DNA from 2 places in the Enterobacter ludwigii genome. Region 2 is predicted to be linked to the other one. Evidence: predicted binding sites of a transcription regulator. Region 2 holds the regulator's gene; the other holds the start of a gene.
The links. Region 2 encodes Fur, which represses iron uptake genes when iron is present. Its sites were predicted from a motif close to ATAATAATGAGAACNACTATCAA; they were not measured.

Region 1 (8,699 bases), 2.4 Mb from region 2:
TTTCCAGCAACGGAGCAAAAGGTTTGCCCTTGTGCAGCTCAGGGTTAACCACTTTAACTACGTGGCGACGACCCGGAGATGTCGGTTTACATTTAACAACTGCCATTGTATTACTCCTCCGACTTACTCAGCGCCGCCAACGAAGTCCAGGTTCTGGCCTTCTTTAAGGGTGACGTAAGCTTTTTTCCAGTCGCTACGACGACCGATACGCTGTCCGTGACGTTTAACTTTCCCTTTAACAACCAGGGTGTTAACGACTTCGACTTCGACTTCAAACAGTTTCTGCACAGCAGCTTTGATCTCTGCTTTGGTCGCGTCTTTAGCAACTTTGAGAACGATGGTGTTTGTTTTTTCCATCGCAGTAGACGCTTTTTCAGAAACGTGCGGTGCGCGAAGCACCTTCAGCAGACGTTCTTCACGAATCATGCCAGCATCTCCTCAACTTGCTTAACAGCATCAGCAGTCATTACGACTTTGTCGAAGGCGATCAGGCTAACCGGGTCGATACCAGTCGCATCGCGTACGTCAACCTTGTGCAGGTTACGTGCGGCCAGGAACAGGTTCTCGTCCAGCTCACCGGTGATGATCAGCACATCTTCCAGAGCCATGTCTTTCAGTTTCTGTGCCAGCAGCTTAGTTTTAGGCGCTTCTACAGAGAACTTCTCGACAACGATCAGACGATCCTGACGTACCAGTTCGGACAGAATGCTTTTCAGCGCGCCGCGGTACATCTTTTTGTTAACTTTTTGACTGTGGTCCTGTGGACGCGCAGCGAAGGTCACGCCACCTGAACGCCAGATCGGGCTCTTGATAGAACCTGAACGCGCACGGCCGGTACCTTTCTGGCGCCATGGCTTTTTGCCAGAACCAGTTACTTCAGCACGAGTCTTCTGAGCACGAGTACCCTGACGAGCACCAGCTGCATAAGCAACAACAACCTGGTGAACCAGCGCTTCGTTGAAATCACGACCGAAGGTAGTTTCGGAAACAGTCAGCGCGCTCTGCGCGTCTTTCAATACTAATTCCATTGCTATCCCCTTACGCCTTCACAGCTGGTTTAACGATCAGGTCGCTACCGGTAGCACCCGGAACAGCACCCTTAACCAGCAGCAGGTTGCGCTCAGCGTCAACACGTACTACGTCCAGGCTCTGAACGGTTACACGTTCGTTACCCAGCTGACCTGCCATTTTCTTGCCTTTGAACACTTTGCCCGGAGTCTGGTTCTGACCGATAGAACCCGGAACGCGGTGAGACAAGGAGTTACCGTGAGTAGCGTCCTGGGTACGGAAGTTCCAGCGCTTAACGGTACCAGCAAAACCTTTACCTTTAGAGGTACCGGTTACGTCAACTTTTTTAACGTCAGCAAACAGCTCAACGCTAATGTCTTGACCTACGGTGAACTCTTCGCCTTCAGCAAGACGGAATTCCCACAGACCACGGCCAGCTTCAACGCCAGCTTTAGCGAAGTGACCCGCTTCTGGTTTGGTTACACGGTTAGCTTTTTTAGCACCGGTGGTAACCTGAACAGCGCGGTAGCCATCGTTAGCCAGATCTTTAACCTGAGTAACGCGGTTTGCTTCAACTTCGATTACGGTTACTGGGATAGAAACGCCATCTTCAGTGAAGATGCGGGTCATTCCCACTTTTTTACCGACTAAACCAATCATTGTTTCAACCTCTCAATCGCTCGATGACCTGATTAACCCAGGCTGATCTGCACGTCTACACCGGCAGCCAGATCCAGACGCATCAGAGCATCAACGGTTTTCTCAGTTGGCTCAACGATGTCAACCAGACGCTTGTGAGTGCGGATTTCGTACTGATCACGCGCATCTTTGTTAACGTGCGGAGAGATCAGAACGGTAAAGCGCTCTTTGCGGGTCGGCAGCGGGATCGGACCACGGACTTGCGCACCAGTGCGCTTAGCAGTCTCGACGATTTCCGCGGTTGATTGATCGATCAGACGATGATCAAACGCTTTAAGGCGGATACGGATTCTTTGGTTCTGCATGAGACCAGAGCTCCAATTATTTTATAAACGAAAATGATTACTCCTCAAACCCATTACGATTGATGGGAGAGTGTAACCGTTCTTACGTAGCTCCCCGATTGGGAGCATTGTTGAGTAACAAAATTAGCTACTCCGGTTCAGATTGAACCCGCCGTCAACTACGACAAGCCCGCGCATTATACGTAAATCTGAGCAAGACGCAAGTGCCGTTTAGAAATTAAGCGCCAAAGACATGCGATGCGTAGGGCATTCCATTATTTGCAGCAACCTGTCTGCTTTCATCTCTTCTTATGAACCCCTCACGCAATTCCTGTGTTCGGACGTTGCTGGCCTTGCATCATGAGAAGAGTATGCACCAAACATCTTTGAGGCTTTGCGTATGCTGACTCCCCTCCCCTTTCTGCTCGTTTACTTCACACTCTCCGGTTTACTGGTACGTGAAGATATTCGTGCCGGCCTTCTCCCGGATAAATACCTCTGTCCCCTCTTATGGACCGGCCTGCTCTTCCAGCGTTGCCTTCATCCTGACTTTCTTTCGAACGCAGTGACTGGCGCGATGGCAGGGTATGTGAGCTTTGCGATTATCTACTGGGGCTACCGGCTTCTGACTGGACGTGAAGGGATGGGCTATGGCGATGTGAAATATCTTTCGGCACTGGGGGCGTGGCACGGTTGGCACATATTGCCCGCACTGGTGTTAACCGCCGCATTGGTGGCGCTTCTTTATCAGCTCATTCTCGCTTTACCGGCTCCTGATAAACAGGCATTAAAAAACCCACTGCCTTTTGGGCCATTTCTGGCGGCAGCGGGTTTAAGCGTTGGCTGGCAGACGCTGTTTAGTCAGCCACTTTAATCTGGGATTGAAGATAATTCTGCAAACCAATTTTACTGATGAGATCCAACTCAGTTTCAAGCCAGTCGATATGCCCTTCTTCATCGGCCAGAATCTGGATCATCATATCGCGGCTGACGTAGTCATGAACACTGTCCGCATAGGCAATGGCTTCGCGGAGATCTTTTGCGCCTTCAAGCTCGAGCCTGAGGTCGGACCGAAGCATCTCTTCAACATCTTCACCGATGCCGAGTTTGCCGAGATCCTGCAGGTTAGGAATGCCTTCAAGGAATAAAATACGCTCGATGTATTTATCGGCATGTTTCATCTCATCGATGGATTCATGGTATTCAACATCGTTGAGGCGCATCAGGCCCCAGTTTTTGAACATTCTCGCATGGAGAAAATACTGATTGATCGCGACAAGCTCATTTCCCAATAATTTATTGAGATAACTTATGATTTTAACATCACCTTTCATTATATAGTCCCTCCGCTTCCACTCATTGAAGCGTAGATCGGGCTACAGGGATGTCAAAAAAAAGATGGGCGCTTACGCAATCTCTTTGTATTCCGGGATCTGCATCAATTCGTCCTGCATGATCTCACGTGCAGCACGTACACATTTACCGCATTGATTTCCCACTGGAACAAATTTGCGAAGCTGCTGGAAGGACTGTGGCTGAAACTGGCGAACGGCCTGACGTATTTTTTTGTCGCTTACACCATTACATAAACAAACGTACATAAAGACTCCCGTTCAAAATATGCGCAAAGTGTAAGTGAGAATGGTTATGATTACAATAGCACAAACACCCGTATACGGGGCGGGAGAGGACGAAAAATGCGAAAATTTGTGACAGACACACAACGGCAGAAAACAAAAAAGGACGCCGAAGCGTCCTTTTTTAATTCAGGGATAAGTAATTAGCCCAGAACTTTAGCAACAACGCCCGCGCCAACGGTACGGCCGCCTTCACGGATTGCGAAACGCAGACCGTCGTCCATCGCGATTGGGTGGATCAGAGTCACAACCATCTTGATGTTGTCGCCTGGCATTACCATCTCAACGCCTTCTGGCAGTTCGATGGTACCGGTCACGTCAGTTGTACGGAAGTAGAACTGTGGACGGTAGCCTTTGAAGAACGGAGTATGACGGCCGCCTTCGTCTTTGGACAGGATATACACTTCAGATTCGAACTTGGTGTGTGGCTTGATTGAGCCTGGCTTAGCCAGTACCTGACCACGTTCGATTTCTTCACGTTTGATACCACGCAGCAGAACACCTACGTTCTCACCAGCACGGCCTTCGTCCAGCAGTTTGCGGAACATTTCAACGCCAGTACAGGTAGACTTAGCAGTCTCTTTGATACCAACGATTTCAACTTCTTCGCCAACTTTGATGATACCGCGCTCAACACGACCGGTAACAACGGTACCACGACCGGAGATGGAGAATACGTCTTCGATTGGCAGCAGGAACGGCTTGTCAATCGCACGCTCTGGTTCTGGGATGTAAGAATCCAGGAAGCCAGCCAGTTCGATGATTTTCTCTTCCCACTCTGCTTCGCCTTCCAGCGCTTTCAGCGCGGAACCACGAACGATTGGAGTGTCGTCGCCTGGGAAATCGTACTGAGACAGCAGTTCACGAACTTCCATCTCTACCAGTTCCAGCAGCTCTTCGTCATCAACCATGTCACATTTGTTCAGGAACACGATGATGTAAGGAACGCCTACCTGACGACCCAGCAGGATGTGCTCACGGGTCTGAGGCATAGGGCCGTCAGTCGCAGCAACAACCAGGATCGCGCCGTCCATCTGCGCAGCACCGGTGATCATGTTTTTAACATAGTCGGCGTGGCCTGGGCAGTCTACGTGTGCGTAGTGGCGAGTCGGGGTGTCATATTCAACGTGAGAAGTGTTGATGGTGATACCACGCGCTTTTTCTTCTGGTGCGTTATCGATCTGGTCGAATGCACGAGCAGCACCGCCGTAGGTTTTAGCCAGTACGGTAGTGATTGCAGCGGTCAGGGTAGTTTTACCATGGTCAACGTGGCCGATAGTACCAACGTTGACGTGCGGTTTTGTACGTTCAAATTTTTCTTTAGACACGGCTATATTCCTTACTATAGTGCTCTCCCCTTCGGAGAGAGCACGGGACTTAGGTTTTAATCCTGTGGATTACTTACCACGGGCTTCGATAACGGCCTGAGCAACGTTGTTAGGCGCATCATCATACTTCAGGAATTCCATGGTGTATGATGCACGACCTTTGGTCAGAGAACGCAGCTGAGTTGCATATCCGAACATTTCAGACAGCGGAACTTCAGCATGGATCTTAACGCCAGTTACTTCGGATTCCTGACCGCGCAGCATACCGCGACGACGGCTCAAGTCACCGATAACGTCACCGGTGTTCTCTTCAGGAGTCTCTACTTCAACCTTCATGATTGGCTCAAGCAGAACTGGTTTTGCTTTCTTAAAGCCTTCTTTAAAGGCAATAGACGCAGCCAGTTTAAACGCCAGTTCAGAGGAGTCAACGTCGTGGTAAGAACCGAAGTGCAGACGGACACCCATGTCAACAACCGGATAGCCAGCCAGAGGGCCCGCTTTCAGCTGCTCCTGGATACCTTTATCAACGGCTGGGATGTATTCGCCAGGAATTACACCACCTTTGATGTCGTTGATGAACTCGTAACCTTTAGGGTTAGAGCCCGGCTCCAGTGGGTACATGTCGATCACAACGTGACCGTACTGACCGCGACCACCAGACTGCTTAGCGTGTTTACCTTCAACATCGGTAACTTTCGCACGAATCGCTTCGCGGTAAGCAACCTGAGGTTTACCCACGTTCGCTTCAACGTTGAATTCACGCTTCATACGGTCAACGATGATGTCCAGGTGCAGTTCACCCATACCAGCGATGATGGTCTGGTTAGATTCTTCATCAGTCCATACGCGGAATGATGGGTCTTCTTTCGCCAGACGGCCCAGAGCCAGACCCATTTTTTCCTGGTCAGCTTTGGTTTTTGGTTCAACCGCGATGGAGATTACCGGCTCAGGGAATTCCATACGCTCCAGAATGATCGGGTGATCCGGGTCACACAGGGTGTCACCAGTAGTCACGTCTTTCAGACCGATTGCTGCAGCGATGTCGCCCGCACGAACTTCTTTGATCTCTTCACGTTTGTTAGCGTGCATCTGTACGATACGGCCAAAACGTTCACGCGCCGTTTTCACGGAGTTCAGGATGGTGTCACCGGAGTTAACCACACCAGAGTAAACGCGGAAGAAGGTCAGGTTACCCACGAATGGGTCGGTAGCAATTTTGAACGCCAGTGCAGAGAACGGCTCTTCGTCGCTTGCGTGACGTTCAGCCGGAGTATCTTTACCGTCGTCCAGGATGCCGTTGATCGCAGGAACGTCAACCGGGGATGGCAGGTAATCAATTACCGCATCCAGCATCGCCTGAACACCTTTGTTCTTGAATGCAGAACCACAGGTTACCAGGATGATTTCGTTGTTCAGAACACGCTGACGCAGAGCTTTTTTGATCTCTTCTTCAGTCAGTTCTTCACCACCCAGGTATTTCTCCATCAGCTCTTCAGAAGCTTCAGCAGCGGATTCGATCAGGTTCTGGTGCCATTCGTCAGCCAGGTCCTGCATCTCAGCTGGGATATCTTCGTATTCGAAGGTAACGCCCTGGTCTGCATCGTTCCAGTTGATGGCTTTCATTTTCACCAGGTCGATAACGCCGGTGAAGCCTTCTTCAGCACCAATTGCCAGCTGCAGCGGAACAGGGTTCGCGCCCAGACGGGATTTGATCTGACCAACAACTTTCAGGAAGTTAGCACCCATACGGTCCATTTTGTTAACGAACGCGATGCGTGGAACTTTATATTTGTTCGCCTGACGCCATACGGTCTCAGACTGTGGCTGAACACCACCAACTGCGCAATAAACCATTACCGCGCCGTCAAGAACACGCATGGAACGTTCTACTTCGATGGTGAAGTCAACGTGCCCTGGGGTGTCGATGATGTTAACGCGATGCGGTTCGTACTGCTTAGCCATACCTGACCAGAATGCAGTAGTCGCTGCGGAGGTGATAGTAATACCACGCTCCTGCTCCTGTTCCATCCAGTCCATGGTGGCTGCGCCGTCATGAACTTCACCGATTTTATGGTTTACACCGGTGTAGAACAGAATACGTTCGGTAGTAGTGGTCTTACCGGCGTCGATGTGCGCACTGATACCAATGTTACGGTAACGTGCGATGGGTGTTGTACGAGCCATTTGATTCCTCGTTTGTTTCTTTAGGCGTTCAGTTAAGTAACCCAGGACGGGCAGCTTCGCTGAAGCGCCCGCCTGGTGACTAATACTCCGAAGGGATTACCAACGGTAGTGTGCGAACGCCTTGTTGGCTTCTGCCATACGGTGAACGTCTTCACGTTTCTTAACTGCAGTACCTTTGTTTTCTGCAGCATCAGAAAGTTCGTTCGCCAGACGCAGAGCCATGGATTTATCACCGCGTTTACGAGCAGCTTCAACGATCCAACGCATTGCCAGAGCATTACGACGAACCGGACGAACTTCAACTGGAACCTGATAAGTAGAACCACCAACGCGGCGAGACTTAACTTCTACAGTCGGGCGCACGTTGTCGAGAGCGACTTCGAAAGCTTCCAGTTCATTTTTACCAGAGCGCTGAGCCAGGGTCTCCAGCGCGCTGTATACGATTGCTTCTGCAGTAGATTTTTTACCATCTACCATCAGGATATTTACAAATTTTGCCAGCAGTTCTGATCCGAATTTCGGATCTGGAAGAATTTTACGCTGACCAATGACGCGACGACGTGGCATGGGAATACTCCGTTGTTAATTCAGGATTGTCCAAAACTCTACGAGTTTAGTTTGACATTAAGATAAATCAGTTTGGCCTTACTTAACGGAGAACCATTAAGCCTTAGGACGCTTCACGCCGTACTTGGAGCGAGCCTGCTTACGGTCTTTAACACCTGAGCAGTCCAGCGCACCACGAACGGTGTGGTAACGAACACCCGGAAGGTCTTTAACACGACCGCCACGGATCAGGATCACGGAGTGCTCCTGCAGGTTGTGACCTTCACCACCGATGTAGGAAGTCACTTCGAAACCGTTAGTCAAACGCACACGGCATACTTTACGCAGTGCGGAGTTTGGTTTTTTAGGAGTGGTGGTATATACACGAGTACATACGCCACGTTTCTGCGGGCAGGCTTCCAGTGCAGGCACGTTGCTTTTTGCAACTTTGCGCGCACGTGGTTTGCGTACCAGCTGGTTAACTGTTGCCATTAAATAGCTCCTGGTTTTAGCTTTTGCTTCGTAAACACGTAATAAAACGACCTCATACAATATGAGGACGCGAAATTTTAGGGCTACGTCGAAAAGGTGTCAAGAAATATACAGCGATCTCGGATCACCAGTTCATTTGACTGGCGTGCGTCACAGTAAGATTGACGAAATCAGTATAGCCAACCACGTCAATTTTGGCTGAAATTTGACCAGAAAGACCTCGCGCCTCAAGATCGTCTTTCAGCGCAGAGACGGATATGGGGGCATTGCTGAGAATTTCAACGAAACGACTCCCTTCAAGCGCAGCCAGTACGCCATCCTGAATCAGCAGCAGGTCATCACCTTCGCGCAGCATGCTCAGTAATGCGTCGATATCACAATGCCACGGTGAACGGCTCAGGGTATGGAGCATGTCAGCCTCAGAAATTCAGAACAGTGTCGTAATGGGAAAGTTGGTCGCGCAGCGCGTCGGCCGGGAGGAGTGTTACATCCAGCACGAAAGACGTCTTATCGCTCAGACC
Region 2 (8,699 bases):
GAACAGCGCGCCAGTGACGGAAGCCCCGGTGGCAAAACCGCAGGCCGTCCCTAACGCAACGACCATTGCCGCGCTGGTTTCACCGATTACCGGTGAAGTGGTTGCGATTGAGCAGGTGCCTGACGAAGCGTTTGCCAGCAAAGCTGTCGGTGACGGTGTGGCGGTGAAACCAACGGACAAAACCGTGGTGTCACCGGCTGCCGGGACCATCGTTAAAATCTTCAACACCAACCATGCGTTCTGCCTCGAAACTGAAAAGGGCGCGGAGATCGTTGTCCATATGGGTATCGATACCGTCGCGCTGAACGGTCAGGGCTTTACTCGCCTGGTGGAAGAGGGGGCCGACGTGGTGGCAGGTCAGCCGATTCTGGAAATGGATCTGGATTACCTGAACGCTAACGCGCGCTCCATGATTAGCCCGGTCGTTTGCAGCAATATCGACGACTTCAGCGGCCTGGTAATTCAGGCGAAAGGTCAGGTCGTTGCGGGCCAGACGCCACTGTATGAGATTAAAGGCAAGTAATCGCTCCTGAGTAGAGTCATGCCTTAAGCGGCGGGGGGTTTCCTCCGCCGCTTTTTTTTGCAGCAATTGCCCCCATTATTTTCTTCAGAGACGTTTTAAGGGTTGTCACTACGTCCGGCTTATAAGATCATATGCCGTTATACGTTGTTTACGCTTTGAGGAATCCACGATGAGTGAGGCTGAAGCCCGCCCGAGTAACTTTATTCGTCAGATCATCGATGAAGATCTGGCCAGTGGTAAGCACACCACAGTTCATACCCGTTTCCCGCCGGAGCCAAACGGCTACCTGCATATTGGTCATGCAAAATCGATCTGCCTGAACTTTGGCATCGCGCAAGACTACCAGGGACAGTGCAACCTGCGTTTCGATGACACCAACCCAGTAAAAGAAGACATCGAATACGTTGAGTCTATTAAGAATGACGTGCAATGGCTGGGCTTCAACTGGTCTGGCGATATCTGCTACTCCTCTGACTATTTTGATCAGCTGTATGCCTATGCGGTCGAGCTTATCAATAAAGGTCTGGCGTATGTCGACGAGCTGTCTGCTGACGAGATCCGCGAATACCGCGGCACGCTGACCGCGCCGGGTAAAAACAGCCCGTTCCGCGATCGCAGCGTTGAAGAGAACCTGGCGCTGTTTGAAAAAATGCGTGCGGGTGGCTTCGAGGAAGGTAAAGCGTGCCTGCGTGCCAAAATCGACATGGCATCACCGTTCATCGTGATGCGCGATCCGGTTCTGTACCGTATCAAGTTCGCTGAACACCATCAGACCGGTAACAAGTGGTGCATTTACCCGATGTACGACTTTACCCACTGCATCAGCGATGCGCTGGAAGGCATTACGCACTCCCTGTGTACGCTGGAGTTCCAGGATAACCGCCGTCTGTACGACTGGGTTCTGGATAACATCACGATCCCGGTGCATCCGCGTCAGTACGAATTCTCTCGTCTGAATCTGGAATACACGGTGATGTCCAAGCGTAAGCTGAACCTGCTGGTGACCGACAAGCACGTTGAGGGCTGGGACGATCCGCGTATGCCAACCATCTCGGGTCTGCGTCGCCGTGGTTATACTGCCGCGTCTATTCGCGAGTTCTGTAAGCGCATCGGCGTGACCAAGCAGGATAACACCATTGAGATCGCCTCTCTGGAATCCTGCATCCGTGAAGATCTGAACGACAACGCGCCGCGCGCAATGGCCGTCATCGATCCGGTAAAACTGGTTATCGAAAACTACCCGCAGGGCGCGAGCGAAATGGTCTCCATGCCTAACCATCCGAACAAACCGGAAATGGGCACCCGTGACGTGCCGTTCAGCGGTGAAATCTGGATCGATCGTGCTGACTTCCGCGAAGAAGCGAACAAGCAGTACAAGCGTCTGGTGCTGGGTAAAGAGGTGCGTCTGCGTAACGCATACGTGATCAAAGCTGAGCGTGTTGAGAAAGATGCGGAAGGGAATATCACCACCATCTTCTGCTCTTACGACGCTGAAACCCTGAGCAAAGATCCGGCAGATGGCCGCAAAGTGAAAGGCGTGATCCACTGGGTAAGTGCAACACATGCGCTGCCGGTTGAAATTCGCTTGTACGATCGTCTGTTCAGCGTGCCTAACCCAGGTGCAGCAGAAGACTTCCTGGCGACAATCAACCCGGAATCTCTGGTCATCAAGCAGGGTTATGCTGAGCCGTCTCTGAAAGCCGCTGAAGCGGGCAAAGCGTTCCAGTTCGAACGTGAAGGCTACTTCTGCCTCGACAGCCGTCACAGTACCTCGGAAAAACCGGTGTTTAACCGTACCGTTGGTCTGCGTGATACCTGGACTAAAGTCGGCGAATAATAACGCTGCTCTGGTCAATGAGAGACAAACGCCGCGTAATGCGGCGTTTTTTTATTGAATGATCATATCGTTAAGCGCGAGCAAAAATAATGTCTGCGCAATATTCAGGTCAATGTGGTGCTACTTATTTTTCTAAAAAAAGTTTGTATATTTCTGAAAATAGTGAAGGCCTGAAAATAACCAGTAATTTACACAATTACTGGCTTAAATTTAATGACTTGCCCCGCCAAATCTCGTCTCCCGCTAAATGTTACAAAGCACTACTAATTATGTGCACTTCGTCATAATCCTGACTTTTGCCCACGGAAAAGCATTGATAATTCGCGTCGCGAAAAATAACCTAAAGGCGGTAGTTAATTCGAGGGTATTTCTGACTACCCCTGACCTTTTGGTCTTTTATCTTTTTCGCCGTTCAGGCGTTTTAATTCGTCAAAGAGGAATAATCTATGCGTACGTTCAGTGGCAAACGTAGTGCGCTGGCGCTGGCTATCGCCGGTGTGACAGCAATGTCAGGCCTGGTGATTGCGCCAGAGGCTAAGGCAGCAGGTTTCATCGAAGATTCTACCCTCACGGGCGGTATTTATTACTGGCAGCGTGAACGTGACCGTAAAGACGTTACCGAAGACAAATACAAAACCAACCTTTCTCACTCTACCTGGAACGCCAACCTCGACTTCCAGTCAGGCTATGCCGCCGATATGTTCGGCCTGGATATTGCCGCATTCACGGCAATTGAAATGGCGGAAAATGGCGACAGCGGACACCCGAACGAAATTGCCTTCTCGTCCAGCAATAAGGCCTATAAAGAAGACTGGTCCGGCGATAAAAGCGGTATCAGTCTGTATAAAGCCGCTGCAAAATTCAAATATGGTCCAGTCTGGGCGCGCGGCGGATATATTCAGCCAACTGGCCAAACCCTGTTAGCGCCACACTGGAGTTTTATGCCTGGTACTTACCAGGGCGCTGAAGCTGGCGCTAACTTTGACTACGGTGATGCGGGTGCGTTGAGTTTCTCCTATATGTGGACCAACGAATACAAAGCCCCGTGGCATATCGAAATGGATAAGTTTTACCAGAACGATAAAAAAACCAAAGTGGATTACCTCCACTCGCTGGGTGCGAAGTACGATTTTAAAAACGACCTCGTGTTAGAAGCCGCCTTTGGTCAGGCTGAAGGCTATATCGATCAGTATTTTGCCAAAGCCAGCTACAAATTTGATATCGCAGGGAGTCCGTTGAGTACCAGTTACCAGTTCTACGGCACGCGAGACAAAGTCAGCGATGGTGGCGTCAACGATATTTATGACGGCACGGCCTGGCTGCAGGCGCTGACCTTTGGCTACAAAGTGGGTCAGGTGGATTTGCGTCTGGAAGGAACATGGGTGAAGGCGGAAGGGCAGCAGGGCTACTTCCTGCAGCGTATGACCCCGACTTACGCATCTTCCAACGGTCGTCTGGATATCTGGTGGGATAACCGCTCTGACTTCAACGCCGACGGCGAAAAAGCGGTCTTCTTCGGCGCAATGTATGACCTGAAAAACTGGAACCTGCCGGGCTGGGCTGTGGGTGCCTCCTACGCGTATGCCTGGGACGCCAAACCGGGCGACATGGCCATACCGGATGCGTACTACGATCCGAACTACCGTCTGAAAGAGTCCTCTTACAGCCTGGATGCCATCTATACCGTGCAGGACGGACGTGCGAAAGGCACGATGTTCAAGCTGCACTTCACGCAGTATGACAACCACTCTGATATTCCAAGCTACGCGGGCGGTTACGGCAACATCTTCCAGGATGAACGTGACGTGAAATTCATGGTTATCGCACCATTCACTATCTTCTGATGAACGCTCCGGCGGGTTCCGTCCCGCCGGAATGGAGACTGCACATGATGAAAAAAATGGTAATCGTCGCGTTGCTGGCCTCGGGGCTGGTGGCTTGCGCCCAGGACCCGGCACCGAAAGAAAATTCTCGCCTGAAGGAGGCTTACAGCGCCTGCATTAACACCGCTGAAGGTTCACCGGAGAAAATTGAAGCCTGCCAGAGCGTGCTGAATGTGCTGAAGAAAGAGAAGGCGCATGAGCAGTTTGCGACGCAGGAAAATGTTCGCGTAATGGACTATCAGGCCTGTATTCAGGCGCGTAAAACCGGTAACGATCAGGAAGTGGCGAAGCGTTGCGACCAGATCTGGAAGGAAATACGCAGTAACAACGGAAATTAAGTAAGTGTGTTAAGGCCCGGTGGCGCTGTGCTTACCGGGCTTTTTTTTGCCGGGTGACAGGCAAAAAAAAGCCAACCTTGCGGCTGGCTCAGAGTATGAAAGTTCGACTTATTTGGCGTCGTGTGCGTGATCGTCTTCGCGGCAATCACCTTCTGCACAGTGACCATACAGATACAGGCTATGGTTGGTCAGGCGGATACCATGACGAGCAGCGATTTCACGCTGACGTGCTTCGATGGAATCATCGCTAAATTCAATGACCTTGCCACAATCCAGGCAGATCAGGTGATCGTGGTGCTGCTGCTGGGTCAGTTCGAATACAGATTTACCGCCTTCGAAATTATGACGGGTAACAATGCCCGCGTCATCAAACTGGTTCAGCACGCGATAGACGGTTGCCAGCCCAATCTCTTCACCCATGTCGATAAGACGCTTGTAAAGGTCTTCCGCACTGACATGGTGATTGTCTGGACCCTGAAGCACTTCAAGGATTTTTAACCGAGGAAGCGTAACTTTCAGGCCAGCCTTCTTTAATGCGGTATTGTTGTCAGTCATGCGGAATCTGTCCTGTTGCTAAACGATTCACTTCTGGAGGAAGTGACAGAAAATGCACCTGGAATAATGCGTCTCATTATAGAACTGCCATGGCTAAATGAAAACTGCAAGTCTCAGGCAAAGTATGCTTATAAAAACGTGGTATCACCGACAAACTTACTCAATGGCACCCCATTTTACCTGGGAGACATTGTACAGGTCTGGGCGAAAAAGTTAAAAGATTGTAGCGATTAATTTAATCGTTTGACCCGGTTCCTGGGCGCAACCGGGGTTGCGCCACACTAACAATCAGGCGTTAAGAATATCGTCCAGGTGCAGTTCTTCGCGGATCTGCTTCACCCACTTCTCAACGCGCTCTGCGGTCAGTTCTGGCTGACGGTCTTCGTCGATCGCCAGACCCACGAAGTGGTCGTCATCGGCCAGGCCTTTAGACGCTTCGAAGTGGTAACCTGCAGTCGGCCAGTGGCCTACGATAACTGCACCATTCGGTTCAATGATATCGCGGATAGTGCCCAGCGCGTCACAGAAGTACTCAGCGTAGTCTTCCTGATCGCCGCAGCCAAACAGGGCGACCAGCTTGCCGTTGAAGTCCACTTCTTCCAGCGTCGGGAAGAAATCATCCCAGTCACACTGGGCTTCACCGTAGTACCAGGTTGGGATACCCAGCAACAGGATGTCATAGCCTTCGAGATCTTCTTTGCTGCTCTTGGCGATGTCATGCACATCGGCAACGTCTTTACCGAGCTGTTTTTGAATGTTTTTTGCGATATTTTCGGTATTGCCGGTATCACTGCCGAAGAAAATGCCGATGATTGCCATGAGTAAAATAACCTCTTGAAACTTAATGGTATGGTGGCGCAATTTGTCCACGGATAAGGGCAATAATAGCAGAACTGGCAACCCCGCGGAAACAGCTATCGCGCAGGACTGCACTCTGTGCTACATGAAAAGGGTAAGAAAGGGGATTTTCAGACTTATGCCTGGCGGCGCAACGTCTCAAGCTGGGCGATCAACATCTCTTCAATGAGCTCGCTACGGCTGATATTACGCGCTTCAGCCAGTTCGTTAAGCGCATCGACGGCATCGGCATTGAGCTTCAGTTCGACACGCTTAAGCCCACGATTTTTATCGCGTTTAAGCTGGTTGCGTTTATTAATACGCAGCTGTTCATCGCGCGAAAGCGGATTCGTTTTCGGTCGTCCCGGTCGACGCTCATTCGCGAACAGATCTAGTGTCGTACGGTCCGTTTGTTCTTTGGCCATGATTCTGAGACTTCGGGGGAAACAAGCCGCCCTGCTATTGCCCGGGCGATGAGCGCGCCATCATACATCACCAAAAACGGCACGCCAACGACTGGAAGCCCGCAACCTTCCAGTCGCTCTCTTTTTAATCAATTCGCAGTATCAGAGAGATAGCGGCGGATGGCGCGTAACACGGCGTCAGGTTTTTCCGCGTGAACCCAGTGTCCGGCACCGGCGATGACATGGGCGCGCGCCTGCGGGAATTGCGCCAGCAAGGTGTCGCGGTAGGCGTCGGTGACATAAGGGGAGTTACCGCCGCGAATAAAGAGGGTAGGGTGTTGCCAGGCGGGCACCGTATCCCAGCCGACGATGTTGTTGTACTGCGCCCAGAGTACCGGCACGTTGAAACGCCACTGGCCGTCGACAAACGACTTCAGCAGAAACTGAATAACGCCTTCTTCATTAAGATATTCGCGCATGACGGCTGTGGCCTGTTGGCGGGTTGAAACCCCAGCCTCTGTCACCGCATTGATGGCAGCAAAAATGTCGTCATGACGACGCACGTCGTAATCCACCGGGGCAACGTCGATCACGACCAGACCGTTGATTCTGTCCGGTGCCAGCGCCGTCAGGGCCATTACCGCCTTGCCGCCCATAGAATGCCCGATGAGCGTCACCTTCTGAAGATGGTTGGCATCAAGCGTATCGAGCAGATCCTGGGCCATTGCCGCGTAGGTCATCTCTTCTGAACGCCCGGAAAGACCGTGATTTCGCATATCGACCTGCAAAATATCGTGATCGGTAACCAGATCGCGCGCCAGCACCCCCAGGTTATCCAGGCTGCCAAAAAGCCCGTGAACCAGTACGATGGGAGAATTATTGTTCGGCGATTGTGCAGTTTGCGCTCGGGTATTCAATTTCATGGCAAAGTTCTTTTTTTACGTATGTCAGGTTAGGGTATCATGTTGACCATTCTGCCGCCCGGCTGCAAGGTTCCAGTTTAATCTGACTTTTGCCGCCAACCTGGTTTGACGCTATCCGCTGTTGGAATTTAACTTTATAATCCCAACGACTTGTATTCAGATAAGATATTGCACTGGATTAAGATGAAAACAATCGAAGTTGATGACGAACTCTATCAGTATATTGCCAGCCAGACGCGGCATATCGGGGAGAGTGCGTCCGACATTTTACGGCGCATGCTTAAAATTTCCGCCGCCTCACAGCCTGCTACCCCAGTCACTAAAGATGTCGTGTCTCAACAAAACGTTGTTGCACAAGCAAAACCTGCCGTCGCGCAAGTGAAAGACAAAGTACGTGCGATGCGCGAGTTGCTGCTCTCTGATGAGTACGCCGAGCAGAAAAAAGCGGTTAACCGCTTCATGCTGGTGCTGTCTACACTCTATTCACTGGATAACAAAGCGTTTGCTGAAGCGACCGAGTCGCTGCACGGTCGTACCCGCGTCTATTTCGCAGGCGACGAGCAAACGCTGCTGCAAAATGGCAACCAAACCAAACCTAAACATGTCCCGGGCACACCGTACTGGGTCATCACCAATACCAATACGGGCCGCAAGTGCAGCATGGTTGAACACATCATGCAGTCCATGCAGTTCCCGGCGGAATTGATTGAAAAGGTTTGCGGTACAATTTAACCCTTGCATCAGAAGGACCCGGTAATGGCAAATCACAGCCGTGCAGGCCAACCTGCACAACAAAGCGATTTGATTAACGTCGCTCAGCTGACCGCGCAGTATTACGTGCTGAAACCGGTCGTGGGCAACGCAGAACACGCAGTGAAGTTTGGTACATCTGGCCACCGCGGTAGCGCGGCGCGCCATAGCTTTAACGAACCGCACATTCTGGCTATTGCTCAGGCCATCGCGGAAGAGCGCGCTAAAAACGGCGTTACCGGTCCGTGCTATGTGGGAAAAGATACCCATGCTCTGTCTGAACCGGCGTTCATTTCCGTGCTGGAAGTGCTGACGGCGAATGGCGTTGACGTCATTGTTCAGGAAAATAACGGCTTCACGCCGACCCCTGCGGTCTCTAACGCGATCCTTGTCCACAACAAAAAAGGCGGCGCGCTGGCTGACGGGATTGTGATCACTCCATCACACAACCCGCCGGAAGACGGTGGGATCAAATACAACCCGCCTAACGGTGGACCGGCAGACACGAACGTCACGAAAGTGGTTGAAGATCGTGCCAATGCGCTGCTGGCGGATGGCCTGAAAGGGGTGAAACGCCTCTCTCTGGATGCGGCCATGGCGTCCGGCCATGTGAAAGAGCAGGATCTGGTACAGCCATTTGTGGAAGGTC

Region 1: a site for Fur is predicted at 3,627-3,649, ahead of bfd (bacterioferritin-associated ferredoxin). Genes of this name have one in related genera too.

The regions. Positions count from the first base shown of each region.
Region 1 covers NZ_CP017279.1:2,857,469-2,866,167, forward strand. The annotation lists gene rplB (50S ribosomal protein L2) at 1-106, opposite strand, end outside; gene rplW (50S ribosomal protein L23) at 124-426, opposite strand; gene rplD (50S ribosomal protein L4) at 423-1,028, opposite strand; gene rplC (50S ribosomal protein L3) at 1,039-1,668, opposite strand; gene rpsJ (30S ribosomal protein S10) at 1,701-2,012, opposite strand; gene BH714_RS13435 (prepilin peptidase) at 2,392-2,865, shown strand; gene bfr (bacterioferritin) at 2,849-3,325, opposite strand; gene bfd (bacterioferritin-associated ferredoxin) at 3,398-3,592, opposite strand; gene tuf (elongation factor Tu) at 3,772-4,956, opposite strand; gene fusA (elongation factor G) at 5,026-7,140, opposite strand; gene rpsG (30S ribosomal protein S7) at 7,237-7,707, opposite strand; gene rpsL (30S ribosomal protein S12) at 7,804-8,178, opposite strand; gene tusB (sulfurtransferase complex subunit TusB) at 8,303-8,590, opposite strand; gene tusC (sulfurtransferase complex subunit TusC) at 8,598-8,699, opposite strand, start outside.
Region 2 covers NZ_CP017279.1:502,382-511,080, forward strand. The annotation lists gene nagE (PTS N-acetyl glucosamine transporter subunit IIABC) at 1-523, shown strand, start outside; gene glnS (glutamine--tRNA ligase) at 693-2,360, shown strand; gene chiP (chitoporin ChiP) at 2,807-4,204, shown strand; gene chiQ (ChiQ/YbfN family lipoprotein) at 4,252-4,581, shown strand; gene fur (ferric iron uptake transcriptional regulator) at 4,690-5,136, opposite strand; gene fldA (flavodoxin FldA) at 5,425-5,955, opposite strand; gene ybfE (LexA regulated protein) at 6,111-6,398, opposite strand; gene ybfF (esterase) at 6,527-7,300, opposite strand; gene seqA (replication initiation negative regulator SeqA) at 7,484-8,032, shown strand; gene pgm (phosphoglucomutase (alpha-D-glucose-1,6-bisphosphate-dependent)) at 8,057-8,699, shown strand, end outside.